DNA from 3 places in the Halomonas sp. PGE1 genome. Region 3 is predicted to be linked to each of the others. Evidence: riboswitches for the same ligand, from Rfam matches in the RefSeq annotation. Region 3 holds a riboswitch; each other region holds the start of a gene.
The links. A riboswitch is a leader RNA that binds a small molecule or an ion and turns the genes downstream of it on or off. The one in region 3 is predicted to bind thiamine pyrophosphate.

Region 1: it holds a riboswitch for thiamine pyrophosphate, as region 3 does, so the genes downstream of both, tenA (thiaminase II) here and thiM (hydroxyethylthiazole kinase) in region 3, are expected to answer to the same signal.
Region 2: it holds a riboswitch for thiamine pyrophosphate, as region 3 does, so the genes downstream of both, HIR79_RS16560 (sodium:solute symporter family transporter) here and thiM (hydroxyethylthiazole kinase) in region 3, are expected to answer to the same signal.

What each region holds. Positions count from the first base shown of each region.
Region 1 is NZ_CP053032.1:1,417,866-1,425,317, forward strand. Features, by position in the region: gene HIR79_RS06690 (glycosyltransferase family protein) at 1-284, shown strand, start outside; partial or broken gene HIR79_RS06695 (sugar phosphorylase) at 346-2,122, opposite strand; gene HIR79_RS06700 (cytochrome b) at 2,179-2,760, opposite strand; gene thiC (phosphomethylpyrimidine synthase ThiC) at 2,851-4,755, opposite strand; gene tenA (thiaminase II) at 4,832-5,500, opposite strand; TPP riboswitch at 5,587-5,722, opposite strand; gene HIR79_RS06715 (CDP-alcohol phosphatidyltransferase family protein) at 5,765-6,511, opposite strand; gene HIR79_RS06720 (zinc-dependent alcohol dehydrogenase) at 6,728-7,452, shown strand, end outside.
Region 2 is NZ_CP053032.1:3,530,839-3,538,290, reverse strand. Features, by position in the region: gene HIR79_RS16580 (CoA-acylating methylmalonate-semialdehyde dehydrogenase) at 64-1,563, shown strand; gene HIR79_RS16575 (sensor domain-containing diguanylate cyclase) at 1,696-3,543, shown strand; gene HIR79_RS16570 (peroxidase-related enzyme) at 3,654-4,241, shown strand; gene HIR79_RS16565 (HNH endonuclease) at 4,312-5,067, shown strand; TPP riboswitch at 5,163-5,273, shown strand; gene HIR79_RS16560 (sodium:solute symporter family transporter) at 5,263-6,669, shown strand; gene HIR79_RS16555 (TenA family protein) at 6,666-7,361, shown strand; gene HIR79_RS16550 (helix-turn-helix domain-containing protein) at 7,431-7,452, opposite strand, start outside.
Region 3 is NZ_CP053032.1:485,094-492,545, forward strand. Features, by position in the region: gene HIR79_RS02330 (metal ABC transporter permease) at 1-718, opposite strand, end outside; gene HIR79_RS02335 (metal ABC transporter ATP-binding protein) at 762-1,562, opposite strand; gene HIR79_RS02340 (metal ABC transporter solute-binding protein, Zn/Mn family) at 1,543-2,412, opposite strand; gene mntR (manganese-binding transcriptional regulator MntR) at 2,628-3,104, shown strand; gene thiE (thiamine phosphate synthase) at 3,237-3,854, opposite strand; gene thiM (hydroxyethylthiazole kinase) at 3,844-4,665, opposite strand; TPP riboswitch at 4,701-4,803, opposite strand; gene HIR79_RS02360 (C40 family peptidase) at 4,866-5,360, opposite strand; gene HIR79_RS02365 (DUF6482 family protein) at 5,425-5,769, opposite strand; gene gloA (lactoylglutathione lyase) at 5,976-6,509, shown strand; gene HIR79_RS02375 (dioxygenase family protein) at 6,585-7,322, opposite strand; gene HIR79_RS02380 (lipocalin-like domain-containing protein) at 7,421-7,452, opposite strand, start outside.

The sequences.
Region 1 (7,452 bases), 930 kb from region 3:
AGGGGTTCCGCACCCTCAAGGCCACCTACTACCGCCTCGCCCTGGACCTGATCGAGGCCTACCATCACGACGCGGTGATGAACGGCCTCGCCCTGGACCGTCACGCCGAGGAGCGCGCCGTGGAGCTGTTCGCCGCCAACCTGCTGGAGGCCGGCAACGCCTTCCTCGACAATCCCGGCGAGCGTCCCTTCATCCCCAGCTGGAACCGCGTGCGCTCCGCCATCCCCGACCTGCTGAGCCGCCTCCACGATGCCGTGGAGGCCGATAACGCTGGGGAAGTGTAACCAGGTCGGATCACAGCGTAGTGCGAGGCGCCGGCATAGCCTCCAACGATGTTCCTGTCGTTCAGGACTGCTGGACCAGCCACAGGGTGCGATAGGGGGCGAGGCTCTCCTGACCCGCCCAGGGCACATTCTCCAGCAGGTCGAACCACTCCCCCTCGGCCAGCGCCGCCAGTGGCTGGCGCTGGTCGCTGACGTTATGGATCGCCAGCAGACGCCGGCCGCCCGCCAGCGGGCCACGCTGGAGCACCAGCAGCGCCGGCGGGGCTGGCAGCACTCGCTGGGGGGCATCGGGATGGAAGCAGGGCTCGGCGCGGCGGATGGCCAGGCGCCGCTTGAGCGCCAGGAAGACCTCCCGGGTGGGGGTATTGCGGCTGTCGAGCAGCTCGTCGAGCTCGTCCAGGTGCCAGCGGCGGCGGTTGATCGAACGCAGCCGGCCGCTGCGCTCCACGCCCTCCAGGTCGTTGAGGGTACCGGTCAGGCAGTGCAGGTAGAGCGCCGGGATGCCCTGCAGGGCCAGCATCAGGTGCTGGCTGCACAGGAAGCGCTCGATCTGCCAGGGATCACGGCCGCGCCGGGTGCCCTGCATGGCGTCGAACCAGGTGATGTTGATCTCGTAGGGTGCGTCCTCGCCGTCGGGGCGCTTGCGCATGCTGACGAAGCCGCCGAAGCGATGCATCAGCTCCAGCAGCGCCTCGATCTCATGGGGGGGGCAGCCAGCCCTCCAGGGGGCGCACGCCGATGCCGTCGTGGCTGGCGGTGAAGTTGAGATAGCTGCAGCCCGGGGGCAGTTCGGGCAGGCTCTCGAGCCAGCTGGCCAGCAGGCTGGCGTCGCCGCTGGTCAGGGTGTGCAGCAGCAGCGGCGGCAGCGAGAACTGGTAGACCAGATGCGCCTCGTCGGGCTCCCCGCCCTCTGCCAGCCGTTCTAGACCGAAGTAGCTGAGGTTCTCGTGGTGGGGCACGTTGGTCTCGGTGAGCAGCAGGGTGCTCGGAGCCACATGATCCACCACGGCGCGCAGCAGGCGCACCACCTCGTGGGTTTCGGGCAGGTGGATGCAGGGGGTGCCTACCCGCTTCCACAGGTAGGCGATGGCGTCGAGGCGGACGATGCGGGCGCCCTGGCCGAGGTAGAAAAGCAGGATGCCGATGAACTCCAGCAGCACGTCCGGGTTGGCGAAGTTCAGGTCGATCTGGTCCTCGGAGAAGGTCGCCCAGAGGTGGCGGGTGCCGCGGCGGGTGGGCACTGGTACCAGCAGCGGCGAGCTGCGCGGGCGCACCACCGCCGAGAGGTCGGTCTCCGGGTCCAGCTCGATGAAGTAGTCGCGGCCCGGCTGGCTGCCGGTCAGGTAGTCGACGAACCACAGCGACTCCCGCGACACATGGTTGAGCACCAGATCCACCGCCAGGTCGCGCCGCTCGGCCAGGGCACGCACCTGGGGCCAGTCGCCCAGCGCCGGGTCCACCTCCCGGTAGTGGATCACCGAGAAGCCGTCGTCGCTGCTCCAGGGGAAGAAGGGCAGCACATGCACGCCGCTGAAGGTGTCGGGCAGCCGGGTATCGAGGAAGTCTCCCAGCACCGCAAGGGGCGGGCGCTCGCCGTCGAGCAGGCTGTCGCCGTAGCTGATCAGCCACTGGTCGCGCTCGCTCCACAGCGGCACGCGGGTCTCGCCCGGGGAGGGGGCCGGCGGCGCCTGATGGGCCAGCAGCGTCGTAAGCCGGCGCAGCACCTCGTCGGCGCGGGGGCCGTACAGCATCGCCAGGTGCTCACGGGCGCGGCTCTGAAAGGCCGCGGCGTCGAGCGGCGTGGCCAGGGAGGGGGTGAAGGTCGGACGGTCGGGCATGGTCGGGCTCCTGTCGGATCGGGCATTGCCCGATCCATGCAGGGAGCGTGCCAGCGCTAACGATCCGGATCGAAGAGACTCATGCGTGCCATCACGCCGTCGCGACGGATCAGCCAGTGGTAGAGCGCACCGCTGATGTGCAGGGTGATCAGGCCGAGGATCACCCAGCCCAGCCAGCCGTGCCATTCGAACAGCCGCTCCGAGAGCGCCTCGTTCACCGGCACGATGCCGGGCAGGTGCCAGTGCAGGAACTGCACCGGAAAGTCGCCGCTGGCGGTGGCGGCCCAGCCCAGCATCGGCTGGGCCAGCAGCGCCAGGTAGAGGAGGTGGTGCACCGCGGTGCTTAGGATGCGCTGGAAGGGGTGCAGCGGCGGGTCATGGTCGGGCACCACATAGAGCAGCCGCGTCATCACCCGCAGGGTCATCAGCGCGAGCAGGGCCACGCCGAGGGACTTGTGGGAGGTGTAGAGAAAGTCGGTGCCGGCCCGGCCCAGGCGCTCCATGGCCCCTTCGAAGCCGAGAAACCCCAGGGTCAGGCCGCTGGCCAGCGACAGCAGCAGCACCGCGGCCACCAGCCAGTGCAGCACGCGGTGAGGGTAGGCGTAGCGGTCCGTCTCTGACAATTCCAACTCAGACATGGGGCGTCTCCCGGAATCGAGGTGGGGCACCGCTACAGCCTAGCCAAACTCAGCGTTGAGTGCGCTGCATGCGCCTGGCTTACACCACCTTCACACCTCCTGGTAGAGCTCACTGCCCTTCTGGCGGAACTTCTCCGCCTGTTCCTCCATGCCCTTCATCACCGCTTCCTGATCGCCATCGAGGCCGTTATCCCGAGCATAGTCTCGCACCTCCTGGCTGATCTTCATGGAGCAGAACTTCGGCCCGCACATGGAGCAGAAGTGGGCCACCTTGGCGGAGTCCTTGGGCAGGGTCTCGTCGTGGTACTCCCGGGCGGTGTCCGGGTCCAGCCCGAGGTTGAACTGGTCCTCCCAGCGGAACTCGAAGCGCGCCTTGGAGAGGGCGTTGTCGCGGCGCTGGGCGGCCGGGTGGCCCTTGGCGAGGTCCGCCGCATGGGCGGCGATCTTGTAGGTGATGATGCCGGTCTTGACGTCGTCCTTGTTGGGCAGGCCGAGGTGCTCCTTGGGCGTGACGTAGCAGAGCATGGCGCAGCCGAACCAGCCGATCATGGCCGCGCCGATACCGGAGGTGATGTGGTCGTAGCCCGGGGCGATGTCGGTGACCAGCGGGCCCAGGGTGTAGAAGGGCGCCTCGTCGCAGTACTCGAGCTGCTTGTCCATGTTCTCCTTCACGAGATGCATGGGCACGTGGCCGGGGCCTTCGATCATCACCTGGACGTCGTGCTTCCAGGCGATCCTGGTCAGCTCGCCCAGGGTCTTGAGCTCGGCCATCTGCGCCTCGTCGTTGGCGTCGGCCACCGAGCCGGGGCGCAGGCCGTCGCCCAGGGAGAAGGCCACGTCGTAACGCTTGCAGATCTCGCAGATCTCCTCGAAGTGCTCGTAGAGGAAGCTCTCACGGTGATGGTAGAGGCACCACTTGGCCATGATCGAGCCGCCCCGGGAGACGATGCCGGTGACCCGCTTGGCGGTGAGCGGCACGTAGCGCAGCAGCACGCCGGCGTGGATGGTGAAGTAGTCCACCCCCTGCTCGGCCTGCTCGATCAGGGTGTCGCGGAATACCTCCCAGGTGAGGTTCTCGGCCACGCCGTTGACCTTCTCCAGCGCCTGATAGATCGGCACGGTGCCGATGGGCACCGGCGAGTTGCGCAGGATCCACTCGCGGGTCTCATGGATGTTCTGCCCGGTTGAGAGGTCCATGATGGTGTCCGCGCCCCAGCGGATGCCCCAGGTCATCTTGTCTACCTCCTCCTCGATGGAGGAGGTCACCGCGGAGTTGCCGAGGTTGCCGTTGATCTTCACCAGGAAGTTGCGGCCGATGATCATCGGCTCCGATTCCGGATGGTTGATGTTGCAGGGAATGATCGCCCGGCCGGCAGCGACTTCTGCGCGCACGAACTCCGGGGTGATCTCCTCGGGCAGCCGGGCGCCGAAGCCCTGGCCCGGGTGCTGGTGGCCCAGGATGCGCTCCACCTCTTCGGTGCCTGAGTACTTCGCAGAGAGCGCCTGCCGCCTCTGGTTTTCCCGGATGGCGATGAACTCCATCTCCGGGGTAATGATGCCCTGGCGGGCGTAGTGCAGCTGGGTAACGTTCTTCCCTTCCTTCGCGCGCCGCGGCGTGCGGGTCAGGTCGAAGCGCAGCTGGGCGAGCGTCGGGTCGTTGGCGCGGCGCTTACCGTACTCGCTGGTGGGGCCGTCGAGCTGTTCCGTATCGCCGCGTGCCTCGATCCAGGCGCGGCGCAGCTCGGGCAGGCCGCGGCGCAGGTCGATCTCGGCATTCGGATCGGTATACGGGCCGGAAGTGTCGTAGACCAGCAGCGGCGGATTCTCCTCGTCGGCGCCGGAGGTCTTTGTCGGCGAGAGCGAGATCTCGCGGAAGGGCACGCGGATATCGGGGCGTGAGCCTTCCACATAGACCTTGCGCGAGCCGGGCAGGGGCTGGATGGCGGCCTCGTCGACCTTGGCGGTTTCGGCGAGGAAGTGGGCGGTCTTGCTCATGGCGTGAATCCTTGTCGTGGCTGTTGTTGTCGGGGGGAGTGGCCTTGGGTGTCAGGGGTGTGGTGGGGCGGCGGCGCTAGAGGGCGCGGTCCAGCCCCATCTGCCAGAAATCGATCTCGAGCCGGGTGGCGTCGCGGAACACCTGGGTGAGCTCGGCGAAGCGCGCCGGGGTGACGTCGGTCAGGCGGGCGTCGAGCCAGGCCTCCTCGGCGCGGCGGGCGGCCTGGAACTCCTCGCTCTCGTACATGGCGATCCAGGCGTCATAGGGGTTGGCATCGCCGCGGACCGTTTCGGCGCGGGCGTTGATCCAGTCGGCGATCTCGCCGTAGCCCACCAGGCAGGGGGCCAGGGCCACGTGCAGGTCGAGCAGGTCGCCGCGGTTGCCGGTATCCAGCACGTAGCGGGTATAGGCCATGGTGGCGCGGGCCTCGGGCAGCTCGGCCAGGGACGCTTCGGAGATGCCCCACTCGCGGCAGTAGCCCACGTGCAGCCCCAGCTCCAGGTCGACGATGGCCTTGAGCCCCTCATGGGCCTGACGCAGGTCGTCCAGGGTGCGGCTCTTGTAGGCGGCCAGGGCGTAGGCCCGGGCAAAGTGGATCAGAAACAGGTAGTCCTGCTTCAGGTAGTGGCGAAAGGCGCCCTCCTCGAGGGTGCCCTCGGCGAGACCGCGCACGAAGTCGTGTTCGATATAGGCGCGCCAGTCGTCCTGGCAGGCGGCGGTGAGGTCGCTGAAGCGGTAGCCCATCTTGCCTCCGATTGTCGGGTGACGATCCGGAGTGCGGGCGAGGGAGGGAGTGGGGCCTGGGGGGCGCGCTACACGGGGGTAGCCGGGGGAGGCCGCCGCTTGATTCCTACGCCGGTACTAACCGGATCAGGTTCAACGGGCCCCGCCGTGACGACCGCGCCGGTGTGGCGCACTGTCGTATAGCGATCTCAGCCGGTTCCACCGGCACCCCGTCAAGCGAAGGCCCACTCTAGCAGGCCCGGGGGCATTTGCCAGCCCCGAGGCTTATCGATGGTGGTAGAGCCAGCGCACGTCCACGGCGAAGGAGAGGGTGAGCCCCGCCAGGGCGGTGGCGGCCAGCCAGGTGGCGATCAGGCCGGGCGTGGCCGGCAGCAGAGCCAGCATCAGCGCCGCCACCTGCCACACGCAGACCGCCTTGCGGCGCAGGCTGTCCGGCAGCTCGCCGGCGAGCCAGGGCCAGCGCCAGCTCGCCGCCACGAAGGCGTAGCGCATGGCGCCAATGGCCAGCACCCAGGGGCCGACGCGCTCCAGCAGCAGCAGCGCCAGGCAGAGCATCAGGATGAAGAAGGCGTCGAGCTCCATGTCGAAGCGGGCCCCCACGGCGCTGGCGCTGCCGGTGCGTCGAGCCACCCAGCCATCCACGCCGTCCAGGGCCAGGGCGACCAGCGCCAGGGCGAAGAGCCACTCTCCGTGGGTGGCCAGCAGGGCCGGGTCGGCCAGGGTGCCGGCCAGCAGGGCCACCAGCACGCCTCGCGCCAGGGTGACCCGGTTGGCCGCGCCCAGCCCGCCCTGGCGCATGGGGCGGCGGCGCAGGGCGCGCCACAGCAGGGCCGCCATCCCCAGGTAGGTGGCGATGGCCAGCGGCGCTACCCATGACCCCACCAGCCCCAGCGAGGCCAGAAGCCCGAGCAGGGTGAGACCGCCCAGCGCCAGCTCCATGGCCAGGCGCCAAGGCCGCGTCGCCTCGGCGGGCCCTTGCGCAGGCGGGTGGGATGAGAGAGGAGAGGGCATCCGGGCTCCCTGATGGTTGTCGATCGCCGCTGTCGATGGCCGTTGTCGACGGCCATGGTGGCGAGGCATAGCCGCTATGCTGAACGCGATGGGCTCATGACCACCACACTAGCAGTCGGCACCGCCCTGGGCCGCCGGCAGCGATAAAATTGTTCATTTGCATGTTACTGTACCATTATTGTAGAAGTATTCGCCCGCCTCACCGCTGGAGCCGCCATGTCCGTCGACACCGCCACCGCCTTCTGGACCCTGGCCCCGGGTCACGGTGAACTGCGCGCGGAGCCGTTGCCCGCCGCCGGCGAGGGGGAGGTCCGGGTGAGGGCGCTGTTCGGCGGCATCAGCCGCGGCACCGAGGCGCTGGTCTTTCAGGGGCGGGTGCCCGAGAGCGAGCGGCAGCGCATGCGCGCCCCCTTCCAGGTCGGCGACTTCCCCTGGCCGGTGAAGTACGGCTATGTCAGCGTCGGGGTGGTCGAGGCAGGCCCCGCGGCGCTGCTGGGCCGGGAGGTGTTCTGCCTGCATCCCCACCAGGACCGCTACGTGGTGCCGGCCGCCGCCGTCACGCCGCTGCCGGCGGGTCTGCCCGCCGCCCGGGCGGTGCTCGCCGCCAACATGGAGACCGCGCTCAACGGCTGCTGGGACGCCGAGCCGCGCCTGGGCGACCGCATCGCGGTGATCGGTGCCGGCGTGGTGGGCGCCCTGGTGGCCTGGCTCTGCGCGGCGATTCCCGGCACCCGGGTATGTCTGGTGGACGTCTCGCCGGGGCGGGCCGAGCTCGCCCGCGCCCTGGGCGTCGATTTCTGCCTGGCCGGCGAGGCGCCGGGGGACAACGACCTGGTGATCCACGCCAGCGGCAACCCCGAGGGGCTGCGCCAGGCGCTGGCGCTGGCCGGCGATGAGGCGCGGGTGGTGGAGATGAGCTGGTACGGCGATCGCGAGGCGAG
Region 2 (7,452 bases), 860 kb from region 3:
CACGGCAACGTCAACAACAAGCCGATCCCCCGGGCAGCGACAGCACAGAGAGGAGCACGCCCCATGTCAGTCCGCGAAATCCCCATGATCATCGACGGCCAGCCCGTCCAGTCCCAGAGCCAGGAGTGGCGCGACGTGGTCAACCCGGCCACCCAGGAGGTGGTCGCCCGGGTGCCGTTCTGCACCGCGGAGGAGGTGGAGCGCGCCGTGGCCAGCGCCAAGGAGGCCTTCAAGACCTGGCGCAAGGTGCCCCTGGGCAAGCGCATGCGCATCATGCTCAAGCTGCAGGCGCTGATCCGCGAGCACACCGACGAGCTGGCCGCGCTGATCACCGAGGAGCACGGCAAGACCCTGCCCGACGCCGTGGGCGAAGTGGGCCGCGGCCTGGAGGTGGTGGAGCACGCCTGCTCGATCACCAGCCTGCAGCTGGGCGAGCTGGCCGAGAACGCGGCAAGCGAGGTGGACGTCTACACCATGCACCAGCCGCTGGGCGTGGGCGCCGGCATCACTGCCTTCAACTTCCCGATCATGCTGCCCTGCTTCATGTTCCCGCTGGCCATCGCCACCGGTAACACCTTCGTGCTCAAGCCCTCCGAGCAGGACCCGAGCTCCACCATGCGCCTGGTCGAGCTGGCCCACGAGGCAGGCATCCCGGCCGGCGTACTCAACGTGGTCCACGGCGGCCCGGACGTCGCCAACCAGATCGCCGACCATGCCGACATCAAGGCGCTCTCCTTCATCGGCTCCACCCACGTGGGCTCGCTGCTCTACAACCGCGCCGCCGCTGCCGGCAAGCGCATGCAGTCGATGATGGGCGCCAAGAACCACTGCGTGATCATGCCCGATGCCAACCGCAGCCAGGCCATCAACAACCTGCTCGGCTCCGCCTATGGCGCCGCCGGCCAGCGCTGCATGGCCAACTCCGTGGTGGTGCTGGTGGGCGAGGCCCGCGAGTGGCTGGAGGATATCGTCGAGGGCACCCGCAGCATGAAGGTGGGCCCCGGCACCCAGACCGACGCCGACCTCGGCCCGCTGGTCTCTCCCCAGGCCAAGGAGCGCGTCGAGCGGCTGATCACTGCCGGCGAGAAGGAGGGCGCGAAGCTGCTGGTGGACGGCCGCGGCTACCAGGTCGAGGGCTACCCGAACGGCAACTTCGTCGGCCCGACCCTGTTCGCCGACGTGACCCCGGAGATGAGCATCTACCGCGAGGAGATCTTCGGCCCGGTGCTTTGCGTGGTGACCGTCGACACCCTGGACGAGGCGATCGAGTTCATCAACGCCAACCCCAACGGCAACGGCACCTCCATCTTCACCAACTCCGGCTGGGTGGCGCGCCGCTTCGAGACCGACATCGACGTGGGCCAGATCGGCATCAACGTGCCGATCCCGGTGCCGGTCGCCTACTTCAGCTTCACCGGCTCCCGGGCCTCCAAGCTGGGCGACCTGGGCCCCAACGGCAAGCAGGCGATCGCCTTCTGGACCCAGACCAAGACCGTCACCGCCCGCTGGTACGAGCCGGAGAACGTCTCCAGCGGCATCAACAGCACCATCTCGCTGAGCTGATCACCTCCGCTCGGTAACGACAGGGCCCCGCCTCGAGAGAGGCGGGGCCCTGTGCGTTGATGGCCTTCGACCGGATGGTCAGGCAGAACTGCTAGAGTGCAGGCATCGTACGGATACGATACCGGAGCTCTCGTGACTCGCCCATTTCCCCGCCTGCCGTCGGCCCTGGCCGCCTGGCTGCTGCTTGCCTGCCTGCTGGCCTCGCCGGCCCGGGCCGCGCTCGATGTTGCCGACCCTTTCGATGGGCTCAACCTGGGCCCGCAGGTGCAGCTGCTGGAGGATGTCGATCGCGAGTTCACCATCGACGACCTGCTCTCCCGGGATGACGACCTGCCCTGGCGGTCCTCAGAGCAGGAGACCCTCAACTTCAGCTTCTCCGACTCTGCCTGGTGGCTGCAGGTGGAGCTCGTCAACGCCAGCGAGGCGCCGTTGAGACGCCTGCTGGAGCTGGCCATGCCGCTGCATGACTATCTGGACGCCTGGGTGGTCGACGAGGCGGGGGAGGTGGTCGCCGAATGGCAGACCGGCAACCGGCGTGCCTTCGACACGCGCCCGGTGGCCCACCGCACCTTCGTGCTGCCCATCGTGCTGCCGCCCGGCGAGACGCGCCGCGTGATCCTGCGGTTGGATACCCACGATGGCCTCTTCGATGCCACGCCGCTCTACCTGCTGAGCGACGCCAGTTTCCTGCAGAAGGCCCAGCGCGAACTGATGGCCTTCAGCCTCTACTTCGGCGCTCTGCTGGCGCTGATGATCTTCAATCTGCTGCTGTTCCTGGCTATCCGGGAGCGCAGCCTGCTGCATTATGTGGTCTACCTCGGCACCTTCTTCGTGCTGATGTTCGCGGCGCGGGGCTTTGCCTACCAGTACTGGTGGCCGAACTGGCCGACCTTCAACAACCAGATGCTGCCGCTGACCATCGGGCTCTTCGCCGTCACCCTGGCCAGTTTCAGCAGCAGCTACCTCAACCTGCGCCGGCACGCGCCGCGACTGTCATGGGGGCTGCACGGGGTGGCGGGCCTGTGCCTGGCGAGTGCGCTGCCGGCGCTGCAGGGGCACTACGCTCCGGTGTTCCGCGTCATGATCCCCGCCGCCATCCTGCTCTCCCTGTTGATGCTCTCCGTGGCCGTGTGGCGCAGCTGGCTGGGCGACCGCCTGGCACAGATCTTCCTTGTGGCCTGGTGTGTGCTGCTGGTGGGGATCGCGCTCTACTTCCTGCGCGTGGCCGGGGTGCTGCCCTATAACGTCTTCACCGAGTACGCCGTGCAGGCGGGCTCGGGCATCGAGTTCCTGCTGCTGGCCTTCGGGCTGGCCTACAAGATCAACCTGCTCAAGAACGAGAAGCTCGCCGCCGAGCGGGCCACCCATGAGCTGCAGCGCTCGCACAACCAGCGGCTGGAGGCCGAGGTGGATGAGCGCACCCGTGAGCTCGAAGCCGCCAACCAGCGGCTCGCCGCCATGGCCCGCACCGACCCCTTGACCGGGCTGCTCAACCGCCGCCAGTTCCATGAGCTCGTTGATGCGGAGCTCCTGCAGCGTCGCCGCAGCGGCCGGGCGCTGCTCTTCGCCGTGATGGATATCGATGCCTTCAAGGCCTACAACGACACCTACGGCCATCAGGCCGGTGACGAGGTGCTCAGGCGTGTCTCCGCGCTGCTGCAGCAACATTTCCGCCGCGCTGGCGACCGTCTGTTCCGCCTGGGCGGCGAGGAGTTCGGCCTGCTGCTGGAGGTCGATACTCTGGACCAGGGCCGGCATGTCATGGAGGCCTTCCGTCAGTCGTTGGAGGACCTCGCCATTCCCCACGTGCAGGCAGAGGGCGGAGTGGTCACCGCCTCCTTCGGGCTGGTCTGCTGCAATGACTTCCAGAGGGTGCCGGATGCCGAACGGCTCTACCGGGAGGCCGACGAGGCGATGTACCAGGCCAAGGACCGCAATCGCAACCGGGTGGTGACCCGGGCCATCCTCGGCGAGACGTGAGCGGCGCTCGTGGCGCTCGTGGCGCTTGCGACGATCGTCCGCATGGACAGTCACTTGACGCTGACGTTAACTGGAGGTTTCCAACAACAACCACAACGCCAGGAGCCATCATGACCGCGCCCATCAGCCGCTTTCCCATCCCCGAGTCGATCCAGGACCTTCCCGAGGACATCCGCGACGCCATGCTGGCGGTGCAGGAGAAGGCCGGCTTCATCCCCAACGTCTTCCTGATGCTGGCCCACCGCCCGGCCGAGTTCCGCGCCTTCTTCGCCTACCACGACGCCCTGATGGAGAGGGAGGCCGACACCCTCACCAAGGCGGAGAAGGAGATGATCGTGGTGGCCACCAGCGCCCGCAACCGGTGCCTCTACTGCGTGGTGGCCCACGGTGCTCTGGTGCGCATCTACAGCAAGGACCCGCTGCTGGCCGACCAGGTCGCCATCAATCAACGCGTCGCTGGCCTCAGCGAGCGCCACCGGGTGATGCTCGACTTCGCCATGCACAGCGGCCTGGAGGTCGGCGAGCTCACCGACGAGTGGCAGACCCGCCTGCTGGAGGTCGGCTTCACCCAGGACGACATCTGGGACATCGGCGCCATCGCCGCCTTCTTCGGCATGTCCAACCGCCTGGTCACCCTCGCTGGCACCCCGCCCAACGAGGAGTTCTACCTGATGGGCCGGGTGCCGAGGGAGAAGTAACGTCGTTGGCATCCAGAAGGGCTGCCGGTACGCTCGAAGATGAAAAGGGGAATGATGCGAGGCATGTTCAGTGGCAGAGCGTAAGGCATGGAGCGACCAAGACCGACTGCAGGCGCTGGCGCTCTACTGCCGCCTGAGCTTCGGTCAGTTGCATCGCGAGCGGCCCGAGGTCATTCACCTGGCCGAGCAGATGGGCCGCTCTGCCAGCTCGGTGGCCATGAAGCTCTCCAACTACGCGAGCCTCGACCCAGAGGTACGGGCGCTGGGCAAAAAGGGGCTGTCGGGTGCCTCACGCCAGGATCGCCTGCTGTGGGAGCGCTTTATCGCCGACCCGAAGAGTGTCGCCGCCGAGAGTGAGTCGGCCTGGGTAGAGCTCGATCCCTGTGGCGATAGTGCCGAGGCAGATGAGGATTACACCGGCAGCGAGGCCTATGCCCTGCAGCGACGGCGTATTGGGCAGTCGCTATTCCGCAAGGCCGTGATGGTGCGCTACGACACGCGATGCGTGATTACCGGGCTTCGTCACGAGGATCTACTGATTGCGAGCCATATCGTGCCTTGGCAGGCGCGCCCAGAGTCTCGCCTCGATCCCGCTAATGGGCTCTGCCTCAACGCGCTCCATGACCGCGCCTTCGATAAGGGACTGCTGGCCATCGACGACCGGGACCGCATTCGCATCTCTCCTGAGCTGACCGGCGCGGCCCCCAACGGCCGGCTCAAGGCGCAGCTCCATGACCTCGAGGGCCAGCCCTTGATCCTGAGCCCTCGCGCCTTTCCGAACCGAGACTATCTCGCCTGGCACTTCCGGGAGTGCTTCCGACGCTGATACCCCCGGCGACCCCTGGCCGCCGGCCCATGGCCTCGCTATGATGCCTCCGGCCCGTCGTGTCGCCGACAGCGGCGGGCCCACACAATTCATTCACTTGTCGCCAGGGGAGTCCCGCCGCATCCGCGGGGGCTGAGAGGGCCAAGCGCCGACCCTGGAACCTGATCCGGTTCATACCGGCGGAGGAAGCGCGACATGCCTTACCTGACGTCTGCCGTGCTCGGCGCGGCGCTTCTGTGCTTTGCTTTCCTGGGCCTGCGGGCCCGCCGGGCCGATGGCCTGCTCGATGACTACGTCACCGCCCGCAACTCCCAGGGCGCCCAGGCCATCGGCCTGTCGTTCCTGGCCTCCAGCATGGGGGCCTGGATCCTCTTCGCGCCGCCGGAGATCGGCGCCTTCGTGGGGCCGGTGGCGCTGGCCGGCTACGCCATCGGCTCGTCGCTGCCCTTTATCGTGCTGGGGCTCTACGGCCCGGCGATCCGTCGCCACCTGCCGCAGGGGCGCAGCATCGGCGAGTTCGCGGAGTCCTGCTACGGCGCCGGGGTGCGGCGCTGGGTCTCCTTCGTCTCGGTGGCCTACATGGCGATCTTCCTGGCCGCCGAGCTCACCGCCATCGGCGCCATCGCCGCGCTGCTCTCCGACGTGCCGCCGGCGCTGGTGATCCTCGGGGTGGCGGTGGTCACCCTGGTCTACACCACCCTGGGCGGGCTGCGGGCGAGCCTCGCCACCGACCGCTGGCAGGCCTGGCTGCTGCTGGCCCTGCTGGTGCTGGTGGGCGGCGTGGCCTGGTGGTGGCTGCCGCCCATGCCGGCCGAAGCCGTGATGCCCTCCATTCCCACGAGCAGCGCGCTCTCGGTGGCGCTCACCCTGGTGATCGCTGTCACCGCGGCCAACCTCTTCCATCAGGGCTACTGGCAGCGGGTGTGGGCCGCCGAGGATGACCGCGCCCTGGCCCGTGGGGCCCTGCTGGGCGGGGCCAGCAGCCTGCTGGTGGTGATGGCTATCGGCGGGCTCGGCATCGTGGCGGCCATGCATGCGCTGCCGCTCGGCGAGCCGCCGATTCCCTTCTTCGCGCTGCTCTCCGCCGCGCCGGCCTGGCTGGCGCTGCCGGCCCTGGTGCTGGCGGTGACCCTGGTGGCCTCCAGCGTCGATACCCTGCAGAACGCCATCGCCTCCATGGCGGTGGCCAGCTCCGGCCGGCGCGGGCTCTCGGTGCGGGCGGCGCGCCTGGTCACGGTGGCGCTGATGCTGCCGGTGGTGTGGGTGGCGCTGCAGGGCTTCTCGGTGCTGCGGCTGTTCCTGATCGCCGACCTGCTGTGTGCCGCCATCGTGGTGCCGGTGCTGCTGGGCCTGTGGCGTCGCATGTCGCCGCTCGCCGCCGTGGCGGGCGGCGTGGCCGGACTGCTCGGCGCGGTGCTGCCGGGCTCGATCACCCTGGGCAGCCTCTCCGCCGGGGTGCTGGCGGCCACCTTCCCGGAGAGCATTCCGACGCTTCCGCCCTTCCTGGGGGCGCTGCTCGCCTCCACGCTGGTGAGCCTGCTGATCGCCTGGCGGTACCCGGGGGCGAGATTCCAACCGACACTCCAAGGAGATGCCCGATGACGACTCGAGCCGACTGGACCGCCTGGGCGGCGCAGCAGGACGCACCGCGCCTCACCGACTGGCTGCGCGAGATCAGCGAGCCCGACTGGTCCGCCACCGTGAACCACCCGCTGTTCGACGCCATGGCCGAGGGGCGGATTTCCGGTGCCGACTTCGCCGCCTACATGGTGCAGGACTACGGCTTCGTGGACCCCTTCACCGCGCTGATCGGCTTCGCCATCGGCCGTGCGCCGGGCATGGCCGACCGGGTGGTGCTGGGGCAGTTCATGGGCATGCTGACCAGCGACGAGAACAGCACTTTCCAGCGCACCTTCGAGGCCTTCGCGGTGCCCGTCGCCCAGCGCCAGGCGCCGGACTACCTGCCCGAGACCCGCGCCTTCCAGGTGCTGCTGAGCGAGACCGGCCGCGCCGGAGGCTATGCCGAGATCCTGGCGGCGCTGGTGGTCACCGAGTGGGTCTATCTGGAGTGGGCGCTGCGCATCACCCGCGCCGAGGGGCTGGACCCGCTGGTGGGGGAGTGGATCGACCTGCACGACAACCCCGCCTTCCGGGACTTCGTCGCCTGGCTGCGGCGCCGCCTGGACGAGGAGGCGGAGACGCTCGATGACGGCGCCTTTACCTGCATGGCCGAATGCTTCCGCGAGACGGTGGCGAAGGAGCGTGCCTTCCACGACGCCGTGGTGCCGCGCTGAGCGGGTTGTGCGGGCAGGGCGGGTAGCCGTTCCGGTGGGCGTTGCTCAGGGGAAGAGAGCAGGCGCCCCTCAGTCGAGGAAGAGGTCGGCG
Region 3 (7,452 bases):
CCGCCGACACGATGCCGACGCCGACGGAGATCGCCAGCATGGTACCGAAGCGGTCGGTCAGAAGGTGGGCCGTGGCGCCTGGGGTGACCAGCATGGCCACCACCAGGATGATGCCCACGGTCTCCAGGCTGGCCACGATGGTCAGGGTCAGCAGCATGATCAGGCCGTAGTGGATGGCGCTGACGTTGAAGCCCAGTGCCTGGGCCTGCTGTGGGTCGAAGGTGTAGAGCAGCAGCGGCCGATAGGCCAGCCAGATCGTCAGCACGGCCACCAGGCTGGCCAGCAGGGTCAGCATCAACGCCTGGGCCTGCACGCCCAGCACGTTGCCGAAGAGGATGTGCATGAGATGCGTGCTGGTGGTGATCTTGCTGATGATCACGATGCCCAGGGCGAAGGCGGCGGTGAACATCAGGCCCATGGCAGCATCCGACTTGATGCGGGTGTGGCGCTCGATGGCGCCGATGCCAAGCGACGTCAGAGCGCCGGTCACGAAGGCGCCGACGAAGAAGGGCCAGCCCAGCAGATAGGCGATCGCGACGCCCGGCAGTACCGCATGGGAAATGGCATCCCCCAGCAGCGACCAGCGCTTGAGCACCACGAAGCAGGAGAGCAGCCCGCAGGTGGCTCCCACCAGCACCGAGGTGAGCAGGGCCCGCTGCATGAAGCGGTACTCGAAGGGGGCGGCCAGGCTGTCGGGCAGCAGGCCCACCGCCAGCATCAGTGCCGCCGTGAGGGCTTCGATAAGGCTCGTGGCGAGGTCGTCAAGCGGCAACGGGGGCCTCTCCGGCAGGCATGCGGGTGGCACCGACCGCCAGCCGGGCGAGCATGCTGTCCTTGAGCATCTCCTCCGGTGCTCCCATGCCTACCACGGTGCGGTTGATCAGCAGCACCTGATCGGCATGGCGACGAGCGCCTGCCAGGTCATGCGTCACCATGATGATGGTGGTGCCGGCGCGGCGCTGGCGCTGGAGGGCGGCCATGATCAGCGCCTCGCTGGGCGGGTCGATCCCGGCCAGGGGCTCATCCAGCAGCAGAATGGGCGCTCGCTGGGCCAGGGCGCGGGCCAGCATCACGCGTTTCTTTTGCCCACCCGACAGTGCGCCGATGGGCCGAGCGGACAGCTCGGTCATGTCGACGGCCTCCAGGGCCTCCTCGACGGCCAGCCGATGCTCGGGATTGGCCCAGTGCCTGGGCAGCAGGCGCCGCCATAGCGGGTCTTGACGCATCAGCCCGAAGCGGCCGGTCATCACGGTGTCGCGCACCGAGATGGGAAAGTCCCACTCCATGCGCTCCTGCTGGGCCATGTAGGCAATGCAGCCGGCCTGGCGCTGGGCCAGCGAGGGTTGGCCCAGGATCCTGAGCTCGCCGCGCAAGGGCGAGAGGCTGCCTACTACCACGCTTAGCAGGCTGGACTTGCCCCCGCCGTTGGGCCCCACGATGGCGGTCCACTGGCCCCGGGGCAGCGACAGCGAGATATTCTCGAGCACCGGCTCCTGGCCGTAGGCGGCGTAGAGCCCCTTGATCTCGAGGGCAGGGATGCCATCAGTGGCCGGACTCACCATTGGACTCTCCCAGCGTTTCGGTAAGCAGGCGGGCGTTGTGGCGCAGCATGCTGGCATAGTCGGGCGCCTCGCCGTCCGGCTCGCTGAGCGAGTCGACGAACAAGGGGCCGGCGATGTCGACCTCGGTCTCGCCGGCCACACTGCGTACATGGCGATCGGATATGGTGCTCTCCCAGAAGATGGCCGCAGGGCGACGTTCCTCGATGAGGTCCACGATACGCATGATCTGACTGGGCGTGCCCTCATCCTCGGAGTTGGTGCCCCAGATGCCGTCGTGCTCGAAGCCAAACGCTTCGGCGAAATAGATGAAGGCGGCCTCGCTGGTGATCAGCAGGCGCCGGTCATCGGGGATGGCCGCCATGCTCTCGAGCAGCTCGGCGTGCAGCTCATGCAGCGACTGGCTCAGGGCATCGCCGCGTGCACTGAAGTCCTCTGCCGCCTCGGGGCGTGCCTCGGCAAGCGTCTCGGCAATGACGCGCACGTATTCGGCGGCGGCGCGCGGGTCCATCCACAGGTGGGGATCGGCGTCGCCGGCATAATCGCCGGTCACGATGGGCCGGGTGGCATAGCCGCTCTCCTCGGCCAGGGCGACGACCGGTACGTCGCTCCCAACCGTGGCACGCACCTGGCCAATCCACTGCTCCAGGCTGTAGCCATTGAAGAACACCAGGTCGGCCTCCTCCAGGGCGATGAAGTTGCTGGGGATCAGTTCCCACTCGTGCACCTCCGCCCCCACGGGGGTCAGAGTGTCTACCCGGGCGTCGCCCCCGGCCACCTGCTGTACCAGGTCGCCGAGGATGGAAAAGGTGGTGACCACCCTGAGCGGGGACTCGTCGGCTTGCGTCGTCATCGAAAGGCTGAGGGCACAGGCTGCGATGAGCATCGGGCGCGGGCGAATCGGCATCGTCTTGGTCTCCGAATCAGGGTGATGTCCCGCTGCTGGTCGGGGCGTTTCAGCGGCGAGCGTAACACCCATATCTTAGCCAAGGCTAACTTGTAGGGTAATTGGAAATTCCTATCGGCGCTCAGTTGCTGCGCCAGGTAGACATTGGCTATATTGGCGCGATGAACGATACCCCAGCCGATGTGATGCCGGATCGCCTGAGCAAGGCGGATGCCCTGCCGCCTTGCGAAGAGCACGCGCGGCAGTATGCGGCCGTACGCAACGCCCACGAAACCGAGCTTCTCGAGGATTATGTGGAGCTCATCGGCGATCTGCTGAAGCATCAGGGGGAGGCCCGCGCCACGGATATCGCGGCGCGCATGGGTGTCAGTCAGGCCACGGTTTCCAAGATGGTGACGCGCCTCAAGGCCCACGGACTGGTCTCTAGCCAGCCCTACCGTTCCCTTTTTCTGACCGAGAGCGGCGAGGCAATGGCGGAAATGTCGCGTCGCCGGCATGCCATCCTGCTGCGCTTTCTACGAGCGCTGGGGGTCAGTGATCAAACGGCGCGGATCGACGCAGAGGGCATGGAGCACCACGTCAGCCAGGAGACTCTGGACATCATGCAGCGCTTTACCGAGGCGCACCGCGACGCCTGATCCGGACGTTTCGCCTGTCCCCTCGTTACGGCCGTCCCCGCTCCCTTCCGGCCGCCCCCCCCCCGCTCCCTTCCGACCGCCCCGGCGCCTCGGCCTCGAGTGCCCTGGGTTACCCCGGCACCGCGCCTGTGGTTATCGGCCGCCGCGGATTGCTCGCGCCGCGGCCTCCGGGTCGGGGCGGCCGCAGATCGCCGAGATCACCGCCAGGCCCTGGGCGCCGGCCTGGCGGACCGCCGCGGCGTGTTCGGCCTTGAGCCCGCCGATGGCCACCGCCGGCAGGGGGCTTGCCGTTGCCAGCCGGGCAAGCCCGTCGAAGCCCAGCGGCTCGGCGTGGTCGTGTTTGCTCGGGGTCGCGAAAACAGGCCCCAGCCCCAGGTAGTCAAGCCGCTCGGCGTCCACCCGTGCCATCTGCTCCAGCGTCTGCACCGAGAGGCCGAGCAGCGCCCGCTCGCCCAGCGCCGCGCGGGCGGCCGCCACCTCGCCGTCGCCCTGGCCGATATGCAGTCCGTCGGCGCCGCTCTCCACGGCCACCGCCAGGCGGTCGTTGATGATCAGCGGCACGCCGCTGCCGGCCAGGGCCGCCTTCAGCCGGCGTGCCTGGTCGATCATCTCGCCGTCGCTGGCGTGCTTGTCGCGCAGCTGGACCACGGTCACGCCGCCGCGCACCGCGGCCACCACGGTCTCCACCAGGCCGCGCTCGGCGCACAGGCCGGGATCGGTGACGAGGTACAGGGATAGGTCAAGTTTCATCGGTCATCTCCAGTCGCAGTCGGTCCCTCAGGGTCTCGCCATCCAGGGCGTGCAGGGCGTCTAGGAAGGCTACGGCGAAGCTGCCCGGCCCCCGGGCACTCTCGCCGGCGAGCTCCCCGGCCGCGGCGTAGCAGGCCAGCGCCGCCACGCTGGCCTCGAAGGGATGCTCGGCGCCGACCAGGAAGGCGGCCACCACCCCGGTGAGCGAGCAGCCCAGGGTGGTGACCCTCGGCATCAGCGGGTGGCCGCCACGCACCCGGGCCAGGCGGCGGCCGTCGGTGACAAGATCCACCTCGCCTGTCACCGCCACCACGCAGCCGATGCGCCGAGCCAGCCGCACGGCGGCCTGTTCGGCGGCCTCGGCCGGGTCGCTGCTGTCCACGCCGCGCCCGCCAGCCCCGCGGGCCTCCAGGGCGATGATCTCCGAGGCGTTGCCGCGGATCACCGTGGGCAGGCGCTCCAGCAGGCGCGCGCCGGTCTCGCGCCGGTAGGCGGTGGCACCCACCGCTACCGGGTCCAGCACCCAGGGCCTGCCGGTCAGACGAGCCGCTTCCGCGGCCTCGTCCATGGCGTCCACCCAGTGGGGCGAGAGGGTGCCGATATTGACCGTCAGGGCGTCGGCGAGGGCGGTGAACTCCGCGGCCTCCTCCCGGGCGTGGACCATGGCCGGCGAGGCGCCGATGGCCAGCAGCACGTTGGCCATGGTGTTCATGGCCACCAGGTTGGTGATGTTGTGGATCAGCGGGGCGCGCTCGCGCACCCTGGCCAGGTGGGCCGCAATATCCAGCGAGGAGGAAAGGGGGGTGCGCATGGGGCCTCCCGGGCGCGGGAGGTGCAGGCAGGCGAGCGCTGGGCTGCACGACTCCCTACGCCGGCATGATCCGGTTCAGGTTCCAAGGGTGCCTCTCAGCCGCGCAGCTGCTGCTGCGCGGCGCCCCTGTCGTGGTGATGATGCTGGTGTTCGATCATACGCGGCTGGAGGGGCCAGGCAAGGGGGCTGAGGTGAGGGGCTCAGGGCGCCACGGCGGCGGCGCCCAGGAAGCGCTCCTGCCAGTAGGCGATCTCCACCGGCGCCGTCTCCACCTGGCGGCCTCGGCCCGGGGCGTGGATCATCTGGCCGTCGCCGCGGTAGATCCCCACGTGGCTCGCCTTGCCGCGCCCGGCGATATCGAAGAAAAGCAGGTCCCCGGGGCGTGCCCTGGGGGCGGCGGGCAGGGCGCGGAACTGGTCGTCGGCGGTGCGCGGCACCGGGATGCCGGCGGCGCGGTAGGCCAGCTCCACCAGCCCCGAGCAGTCGAGCCCCGCGGGGGAGTTGCCGCCGAAGCGATAGGGGGTGCCCAAGGCGTTCTGGGCGGCGGCCAGGATCAGCGCCCGCTCGATGGAGAGCCCCTCTGCGGGAGCCGGGTCATGCACGGCCAGCTCCCGGCCGGCGCAGCCGGCCAGCAGCAGGAGCAGCGCAAGGGTCGCGGAGAGTCGCCAGGCGGCCGGACGGGGCAGGGTGGGCATGCGGGGAGCTCCGCAGAGACGGACATGCCTCTACATTAGCGCCTGCCGCCCGGCTCGGAAAGCTTCAGCGAAAGGCGATGCGGGTACCGTTGGCGAGCATCTCGTCCGGCGTCATCGCATGGCCCGGCACGCCGATCATCTCGTCGCCGCACTGGTCGGACCAGGTCAGTACGCCGTGGGTCAGGCCGAGCTCGCCGAGCTTGTCGCGAATCTCGCCGGTGCCCAGGAAGGTCAGGGTACGCCCGCTGGCATCCGAGAGCTCCGAGACGCCGGTGCCATGGTGAAGGCGCACCGTGTAGATGCCGTCCATGGACTCCACCTCGACGATGGGCGAGAAGCCTTGGGAGAGGGCGCGGGCCAGCTCCTTGAGGGTGATATGGTCACTCAGCTGATAGGCATGGGCAGACATGGGAATCTCCAGGGGTTGCCGGTTGCGGTCTTGTATAATCAATGTAGAGTTATTTGGGGGCTTTTGCTGCGATTGTTTCGCCATCACGGCTTCGTGTTTTAGTAAAGAAAGGTGTTGTACAAGATTGTCGCCGCCGGGGCTGGAAATTTTCTGCTGCTGTCCCCATGCTCAGAGGACGGTTTCCCCATGGCAGACAGGAGTCGCCCATGAGCTTCAAGGGTGAGCAACACCCCGGCGTCCAGACCCCCACCGCCGATAGCGCAGGCTTTCGCCTCAATCACACCATGCTGCGGGTGAAGGATCCCGAGAAGGCACTGGCCTTCTACACTCGGGTGTTCGGCATGCGGGTGCTGCGCCGCCTCGACTTCGAGGAGATGCAGTTCTCGCTCTACTTCCTGGCCCGGCTGGAGGAGGACGAGGCGGTGCCCGAGGCGACCGGCGAACGCACCGTCTGGACCTTCAGCCAGCAGGGGCTGCTGGAGCTGACCCACAACTGGGGCACCGAGAACCAGGCCGACTTCGCCTACCATGACGGCAATGCCGAGCCCCAGGGCTTCGGCCATATCTGCTTCAGCGTGCCGGATCTCGAGGCCGCCGAGGCCTGGTTCGACGCCAACGCCGTGGAGTTCGTGAAGCGCGCAGACCAGGGCAAGATGAAGAACGTGGTGTTCGTGAAGGACGTAGACGGCTACTGGATCGAGGTGGTCCAGGCCGACCGGCTGGCCGCCCTGGGCGACTGACCCGGGCACTGCCTGATGCGAAGGCGCCCCCCCTCAGGGGCGGCGCCTTCGTGCGTTTCAGGGCCGGCGCTTGCCTCAGCCGAAGGCGTAGACGTCCATGGCCAGCACGCCGTGCTCGACGCTGTGGTGCAGGCGCTCGGCCTGGCCCCCGGCGCCCATGGCCACCAGCAGGGGCTGGAAGTGCTCCGGCGTGGGGTGGTTCTCGCGGGCCTTCGGGGCGGACTCCCAGGCCAGCAGGGCCTCGCGATCGTCCTCGGCGAGCCGCGCCTCGACCCAGTCGGCGAACTCGCCCACCCAGGCCGGCATGGCGGCGTCGCGGGCCTGCATCTCGTAAAGGTTGTGGGTCAGGCTGCCGGAGCCGATCACCAGGATGTTCTCGTTCCGCAGCGCGGCGAGCCGCTCGCCCAGGGCCGCCAGCTCGGCGTTGGACCACTGCACCGGCAGCGACAGCGACACCACCGGCACCTCCGCCTGCGGGAACATCAGCGACAGCGGCACCCAGGCGCCGTGGTCAAGGCCGCGCTCGGTGGGGACGGCGTTGAGCTCCCGGGCCAGGCGCAGCGCCAGCTCGGGCTCGCCGGGGGCAGGGTACTGGCACTCGAAGAGCTCCCGGGGGAAGCCGCCGAAGTCGTGGATCGTCTCGGGGTGGGCGCTGGTGCTTACCAGCAGCTGGCGGCTGGCCCAGTGGGCCGAGACCACCACCACCGCCTTCGGCTGCAGCCGCTGGCCGAGCCCGCGCAGGAAGTCATGGGCTGGCGTCCGGGTCAGGGCCAGCATGGGGGAGCCGTGGGAGATGAAGAGGCTGGGCAGCATGGGGCGCTCCAGGAGAGGGATGCCTTCAGGATAGCGGCTCGGGTCGGAAGTATCGATAGCAGGCTTATGAAAGAATCGCCTGTCAATAGCCCGTCATCTCAATAGCCCGTCATCTCGAGGTAGCCGAGGC